Regions from separate parts of the Bacillus hominis genome, predicted to be linked through region 1. Evidence: a T-box and tRNA genes for the amino acid it is inferred to sense, from the RefSeq annotation. Region 1 holds a T-box; the other holds one or more tRNA genes.

Region 1 (3,401 bases):
GGAGACAATGCAGTTATTGCATCTGGCGCCGTTGTAACGAAAGATGTGCCCGATAATGTAGTAGTTGGCGGGAATCCTGCAAAAATTATAAAAAAAATAAAATAATATTTGAACGCATTGCCTTCCTCGTCTGTATACATTTATGAAAGAATAGATGAGGGAGGCTTTTACATGTCTAATAAGTTACTTCTTACTTTTGCTTTAATCGGAATTATCGTCGTATTTTCTTGTGGTCTGTTATTACCGATGCCAATTGGATTTAAAGTTTCAATGATTACAGCTGGAGTTATGATGATTGTTATGTTTTCAATCATTATTCCGTTTGATAGAAAACATATAGTACGGAAAAATGGATATAAAATTGATTTTACAAAAACAAAAGTGTATTTTCGTTGGAATGTATTTGATACGATTTCGGCCAGTCTTGCGGTGTATGCATGCATATGTGTGCAAGCATTAAATATTTTAGTTTCAATCGGCTATACAATTCAAAACCCTTACGTCCAATTTTTTACGAATCAATCACAAGTATGGATTATTGTCGCAAGTATATATTTAATTTCCCGAATTTCATTAACGTTAAAAGGAATAAAGGAGATCAAAAATCATGGCGCAGATTGGGATTGAGGAGGAGCTCATGCTTGCGTACCAAAGTGGGGATCAACAGGCGGGAGAAAAACTATATGTTTTAATCAAACCAGCGCTATATACATTTTTGTATCGATTTAATCGAGATGAACAATTAAGTATCGACCTTGTGCAAGACACGTTTTTAATGCTAGAGCGAAAGAAACATATGTATGAAACCCGAAAAGGCAGAATAAAAACGTATTTATTTCAAATTGGTTATCGTCTTATGATTAATAAATTAAATAGAAGAAAAAAGTGGCGTTCTCTTTTACCGTTTTTAGTGCCGATTCAGGAAAAGGAGTTTTCCCACGAAGATCGGCTCACAGTAAGGGACGCAATTTTGAAAGTTTCTGAAGAGCAAAGAGCGGTCTTGATCCTTTCTTATTATCATGATATGCAGCAAAAAGAAATTGCCGAGGTATTAGATATTCCAGTCGGAACAGTGAAATCGAGACTTCATAGCGGGATAAAGAAATTAAAACAATTGCTGGAGGTGGATGAAATTGAACGAAAATCCCTTTAAAAATGAATATAAATTACAGCAGCATTTAGATAGCGACCATATAGAAATACCGGATTTTCCAAAAACGGTAAGTCGATTCGATCGATTAATCGGATTTCTTGGTTCTCCAGTGAAAGATCCTGTGGAGTCGACGATAGGAAATGATTTATCGGTTGTGTTTCATGTATCGTTATTAGTTGGTATACCGATTCTTTCTCTTATTACAATATTCCTTGCAACGTTGTAAAGGATTGGCAAGGAGAGAAATCCTACCTCTATTTGACACGCCTATATAAATGATGGTATAAAGAAAAGTATATGAATAATTGAGCGTGGAAAGGGAGAAGTAGTGATCATTTCCCTGTTTTAGAGAGCTGATGGTCGGTGGAAATCAGCACATAGATGATCGCGAATTACGCCCCTAGAGCATCTTTTTTCGATTGAATTGTATTCAAAAGGGAAAAGACGGTGCTAAGCCGTTATGTAAATAAGGTGGTAGGCTTTTTTTTGCCTGCAACTAGGGTGGTAACGCGATAATCAAAATCGTCCCTTATTTAAAGGGGCGATTTTTTTATGTTTTCAACCTTCACGCCAGTAATGAACTTAAAGGAGAGTATGTAGGATATGGGTATTTTACAAGATCTTGAATTTCGCGGTCTAATTAATCAGCAAACAGATGCTGAAGGCCTTGAGCAATTATTAGAAAAAGAAAGCGTTAAATTATATTGTGGTTTCGACCCAACAGCGGATAGCTTACACATCGGTCATATGTTACCAGTATTAATGTTACGTCGCTTCCAATTAGCTGGTCACCAACCAATCGCACTTGTTGGCGGTGGTACTGGTATGATCGGTGACCCAAGTGGTAAAAAAGCAGAACGTACATTGAATACGAAAGATACAGTTGCTTACTACACAGAAAGCATTAAAAACCAGCTTTCAAACTTCTTAGAGTTTGAAAACGTGGACAACCCAGCAACGATGGCTAACAACTATGACTGGCTAGGTAACTTAGATGTAATTTCATTCTTACGCGATATCGGTAAAAACTTCGGTTTAAACTATATGTTAGCAAAAGATACAGTAGCATCTCGTTTAGATACTGGTATTTCATTCACTGAGTTTAGTTATATGATTTTACAATCATACGACTTCTTAAACTTATACCAAAACCATAATTGTCGTCTACAAATCGGTGGTAGTGACCAATGGGGTAACATTACAGCTGGTCTTGAATTAATCCGTAAATCAGAAGAAGATGCGAAAGCATTCGGTTTAACAATTCCACTAGTTACAAAATCTGACGGTACGAAGTTTGGTAAAACAGAAGGCGGCGCAATTTGGTTAGACCCAGAGAAAACAACTCCTTACGAGTTCTACCAATTCTGGATTAACACAGATGACCGTGACGTTGTTAAATACTTAAAATACTTCACATTCTTATCTCATGAAGAAATTCTTGAGCTTGAGAAGCAAGTAACTGAAGCGCCAGAAAAACGTGCAGCACAAAAAGCATTAGGCTCTGAAATGACAAAACTTGTTCACGGCGAAGAAGCGTTAGAGCAAGCAATTAAAATTTCAGCTGCATTATTCAGTGGTTCTGTAGCAGAACTTACTGCAAGCGAAATCGAACAAGGATTCAAAGACGTACCATCTGTAGAACGTACTGCAGAAGATACAGTATTAATCGACTTACTTGTAGAAAGCAAAATTTCACCATCTAAACGTCAAGCGCGTGAAGATGTAACAAATGGTGCAATCTATGTAAATGGTGAGCGTACACAAGTATTAGATTACGTTGTAACAGAAAACGACCGCATCGAAGATAAATTCACAATCATTCGCCGCGGTAAGAAGAAATATTTCTTAATTCGTTACTAATAAGAAAAGAAATTAAAACAATAGTACCCCGAATTGTAGGCTGAAAAGTCTATCGTTCGGGGTTTTTATGTATGCATTTAAATTGCCTCATGATTTCTTTTAAATAGAATATGAAGAATTAATACGAGCATATAAAGTAAGCTAACTAACATAACGACAAATGCTGTGGGATAAAATTTTGCTGCATATATAAAGAAATCGATTTGATAAATATCGTCATAATGTGAAACGTACCCTTTAAAATAATTCGTAAACTTAGCGCTATATTTCCATTCATCAGGATAATCTATTAAATTACTCCCCTGATACCAACTAATAAATGCTGAAGTAATAAACAGCATTAAAGAACTTCCTAATTGAACCATTTGGTTTATTGTCAAAATGAATC
Region 2 (3,401 bases), 4.1 Mb from region 1:
ACAGGAATATGACGACATTTCGCCCGCTTCGCGACACCAACAGGAGCTTTTCCATAAGCTGTTTGTTCATCTATTCTTCCCTCACCAGTTACAATAAGATCGGCACCTTCTATACACTTATCAAAATTTGTATAATCTAATACAATTTCAATCCCTTTTCTTAGCTGTCCCTTTAGCACTGCAACGACAGCGGCTCCCATTCCTCCAGCTGCCCCCGCACCTGGTATTTCAGATACATCAAAAGACACATGTTGTTTAAGTATATTAGCATAATGTTTTAAATTCTCATCTAGCTCTTTCATCATCTCTACATTCGCACCTTTTTGCCTCGCAAATATAAAAGATGCCCCGCTCAGTCCAACTAAAGGGTTATCTACATCACATGCTGCTTCTAACTTTATATCCTCCAGGCGTGAATCAATCCTAGAAAGGTCAACAGTGGTTATCAAATGCAATGTCCCTCCAGAGGGTTCTATTACCTCACCTTTCCTATTTATAAATCTTGCGCCTAAGGCAGATAGCATACCAGCCCCACCATCATTTGTAGCACTTCCTCCAAGCCCTAAAATAATGTGTTTAGCTCCTTGATCTAATGCATGTAATATAAGTTCGCCTGTCCCTTTTGTCGTTGTAATAAGCGGGTTTCTCTTTTCAATTGGAACGTGTTGTAATCCTGATGCTGCTGCCATTTCAATAAATGCTGTCTTCTTATCCTTAGACATACCATAAAAGGCTTGCACGCTCCCTCCAAGCGGTCCTGTCACACTAAGTGTTATAATTCTCCCCATTGTAGCACCAACAAGAGATTCAACCGTTCCTTCGCCTCCATCTCCAATTGGTACTTTAACATACTCTGCTTTAGGAAAAATTGCTGCAAAGCCTCTTTCAATAGCTTCACATACCTCTATAGCTTTCAGGCTTTCTTTATATGAATCCGATGCAATGACAACTTTCATAATTACCTCCCCCTTATTCAATCCTTTTTTTCATTCTAAACGATATACGGAAAAGTTTCCTTTTGGAATGGAATTTAAACACAAAAAAAGCTTACATCATTTGATGTAAGCTTTCCCCATTTATATGGAGCCTAGCGGGATCGAACCGCTGACCTCCTGCGTGCAAGGCAGGCGCTCTCCCAGCTGAGCTAAGGCCCCTTAGTAATTAAGCGGAAGACGGGATTCGAACCCGCGACCCCAACCTTGGCAAGGTTGTATTCTACCACTGAACTACTTCCGCGAAAATGGTGAGCCATGAAGGATTCGAACCTTCGACCCTCTGATTAAAAGTCAGATGCTCTACCAACTGAGCTAATGGCTCGTAAATGGCTGGGCTAGCTGGATTCGAACCAGCGCATGACGGAGTCAAAGTCCGTTGCCTTACCGCTTGGCTATAGCCCATTAATATTTACTAGTATGGTTATCTTTTCAAAAAAATAAACCCTTTCAGGTTATTTTAAAGAAAATGGTGGAGGGGGGCAGATTCGAACTGCCGAACCCGAAGGAGCGGATTTACAGTCCGCCGCGTTTAGCCACTTCGCTACCCCTCCGACATTTAAAAATATATGGTGGAGGATGACGGGATCGAACCGCCGACCCCCTGCTTGTAAGGCAGGTGCTCTCCCAGCTGAGCTAATCCTCCAAAAGTGATGACCCGTACGGGATTCGAACCCGTGTTACCGCCGTGAAAGGGCGGTGTCTTAACCACTTGACCAACGGGCCAAAAAATAAAAAATTTTCCCAAGCTTCCAACCGGGCTTGAACCGGTGACCTCTTCCTTACCATGGAAGTACTCTACCAGCTGAGCTATGGAAGCATAATGGCTCCGCAGGTAGGAATCGAACCTACGACCGATCGGTTAACAGCCGATAGCTCTACCGCTGAGCTACTGCGGAACAATATAAGCCTGGCAACGTCCTACTCTCACAGGGACAAGGTCCCAACTACCATCGGCGCTAGAGAGCTTAACTTCCGTGTTCGGTATGGGAACGGGTGTGACCTCTCTGCCATCATTACCAGACTTTTATCATTATACACATTCTTTTCAGAATGTCAAAAGGAATTTTAAATATATATTCCTTCAAAACTAGATAACATTGCTACATATTATATGGTTAAGTCCTCGATCTATTAGTATTCGTCAGCTCCACATGTCACCATGCTTCCACCTCGAACCTATCAACCTGATCATCTTTCAGGGATCTTACTAGCTTACGCTATGGGAAATCTCATCTTGAGGGGGGCTTCATGCTTAGATGCTTTCAGCACTTATCCCTTCCGCACATAGCTACCCAGCTATGCCCTTGGCAGAACAACTGGTACACCAGCGGTGCGTCCATCCCGGTCCTCTCGTACTAAGGACAGCTCCTCTCAAATTTCCTACGCCCACGACGGATAGGGACCGAACTGTCTCACGACGTTCTGAACCCAGCTCGCGTACCGCTTTAATGGGCGAACAGCCCAACCCTTGGGACCGACTACAGCCCCAGGATGCGATGAGCCGACATCGAGGTGCCAAACCTCCCCGTCGATGTGGACTCTTGGGGGAGATAAGCCTGTTATCCCCGGGGTAGCTTTTATCCGTTGAGCGATGGCCCTTCCATGCGGAACCACCGGATCACTAAGCCCGACTTTCGTCCCTGCTCGACTTGTAGGTCTCGCAGTCAAGCTCCCTTATGCCTTTGCACTCTACGAATGATTTCCAACCATTCTGAGGGAACCTTTGGGCGCCTCCGTTACACTTTAGGAGGCGACCGCCCCAGTCAAACTGCCCACCTGACACTGTCTCCCGGGTCGATAAGACCCGTAGGTTAGAATTTCAATACAGTCAGGGCGGTATCCCACCAGCGCCTCCACCGAAGCTAGCGCTCCGGTTTCAATGGCTCCCGCCTATCCTGTACAAACTGTACCAAAATTCAATATCAGGCTACAGTAAAGCTCCACGGGGTCTTTCCGTCCTGTCGCGGGTAACCTGCATCTTCACAGGTACTATAATTTCACCGAGTCTCTGGTTGAGACAGTGCCCAAATCGTTACACCTTTCGTGCGGGTCGGAACTTACCCGACAAGGAATTTCGCTACCTTAGGACCGTTATAGTTACGGCCGCCGTTTACTGGGGCTTCAGTTCAGAGCTTCGCTTACGCTAACCCCTCTCCTTAACCTTCCAGCACCGGGCAGGTGTCAGCCCCTATACTTCGCCTTACGGCTTCGCAGAGACCTGTGTTTTTGCTAAACAGTCGCTTGGGCCTATTCACTGCGGCTTTCCGTTAAGAAAGCACCCCTTCTCCCGAAGTTACGGGGTCATTTTGCCGAGTTCCTTAACCAGAGTTCTCTCGCACACCTTAGGATTCTCTCCTCGCCTACCTGTGTCGGTTTGCGGTACAGGCACCTTTTATCTCGCTAGAA

Evidence for each region. The T-box of region 1 lies ahead of tyrS (tyrosine--tRNA ligase). A T-box ahead of a tRNA ligase gene usually reads a tRNA of that ligase, here a tRNA-Tyr.
Region 2: it has a tRNA-Tyr gene. The T-box ahead of tyrS (tyrosine--tRNA ligase) is inferred to sense a tRNA for this amino acid. The anticodon was not compared.

The regions. Positions count from the first base shown of each region.
Region 1 covers NZ_JAUCFS010000005.1:4,245,694-4,249,094, reverse strand. Annotated here, with positions in the region: gene QUF93_RS24665 (maltose acetyltransferase domain-containing protein) at 1-105, shown strand, start outside; gene QUF93_RS24660 (hypothetical protein) at 172-627, shown strand; gene QUF93_RS24655 (RNA polymerase sigma factor) at 608-1,153, shown strand; gene QUF93_RS24650 (hypothetical protein) at 1,134-1,379, shown strand; T-box leader at 1,457-1,686, shown strand; gene tyrS (tyrosine--tRNA ligase) at 1,757-3,013, shown strand; gene QUF93_RS24640 (YjdJ family protein) at 3,091-3,393, opposite strand.
Region 2 covers NZ_JAUCFS010000005.1:154,338-157,738, reverse strand. Annotated here, with positions in the region: gene QUF93_RS03335 (glycerate kinase) at 1-956, opposite strand, end outside; tRNA gene QUF93_RS03330 (tRNA-Ala) at 1,082-1,154, opposite strand; tRNA gene QUF93_RS03325 (tRNA-Gly) at 1,165-1,236, opposite strand; tRNA gene QUF93_RS03320 (tRNA-Lys) at 1,242-1,317, opposite strand; tRNA gene QUF93_RS03315 (tRNA-Gln) at 1,323-1,397, opposite strand; tRNA gene QUF93_RS03310 (tRNA-Tyr) at 1,463-1,546, opposite strand; tRNA gene QUF93_RS03305 (tRNA-Val) at 1,563-1,638, opposite strand; tRNA gene QUF93_RS03300 (tRNA-Glu) at 1,647-1,718, opposite strand; tRNA gene QUF93_RS03295 (tRNA-Thr) at 1,740-1,812, opposite strand; tRNA gene QUF93_RS03290 (tRNA-Asn) at 1,817-1,891, opposite strand; rRNA gene rrf (5S ribosomal RNA) at 1,901-2,016, opposite strand; rRNA gene QUF93_RS03280 (23S ribosomal RNA) at 2,107-3,401, opposite strand, start outside.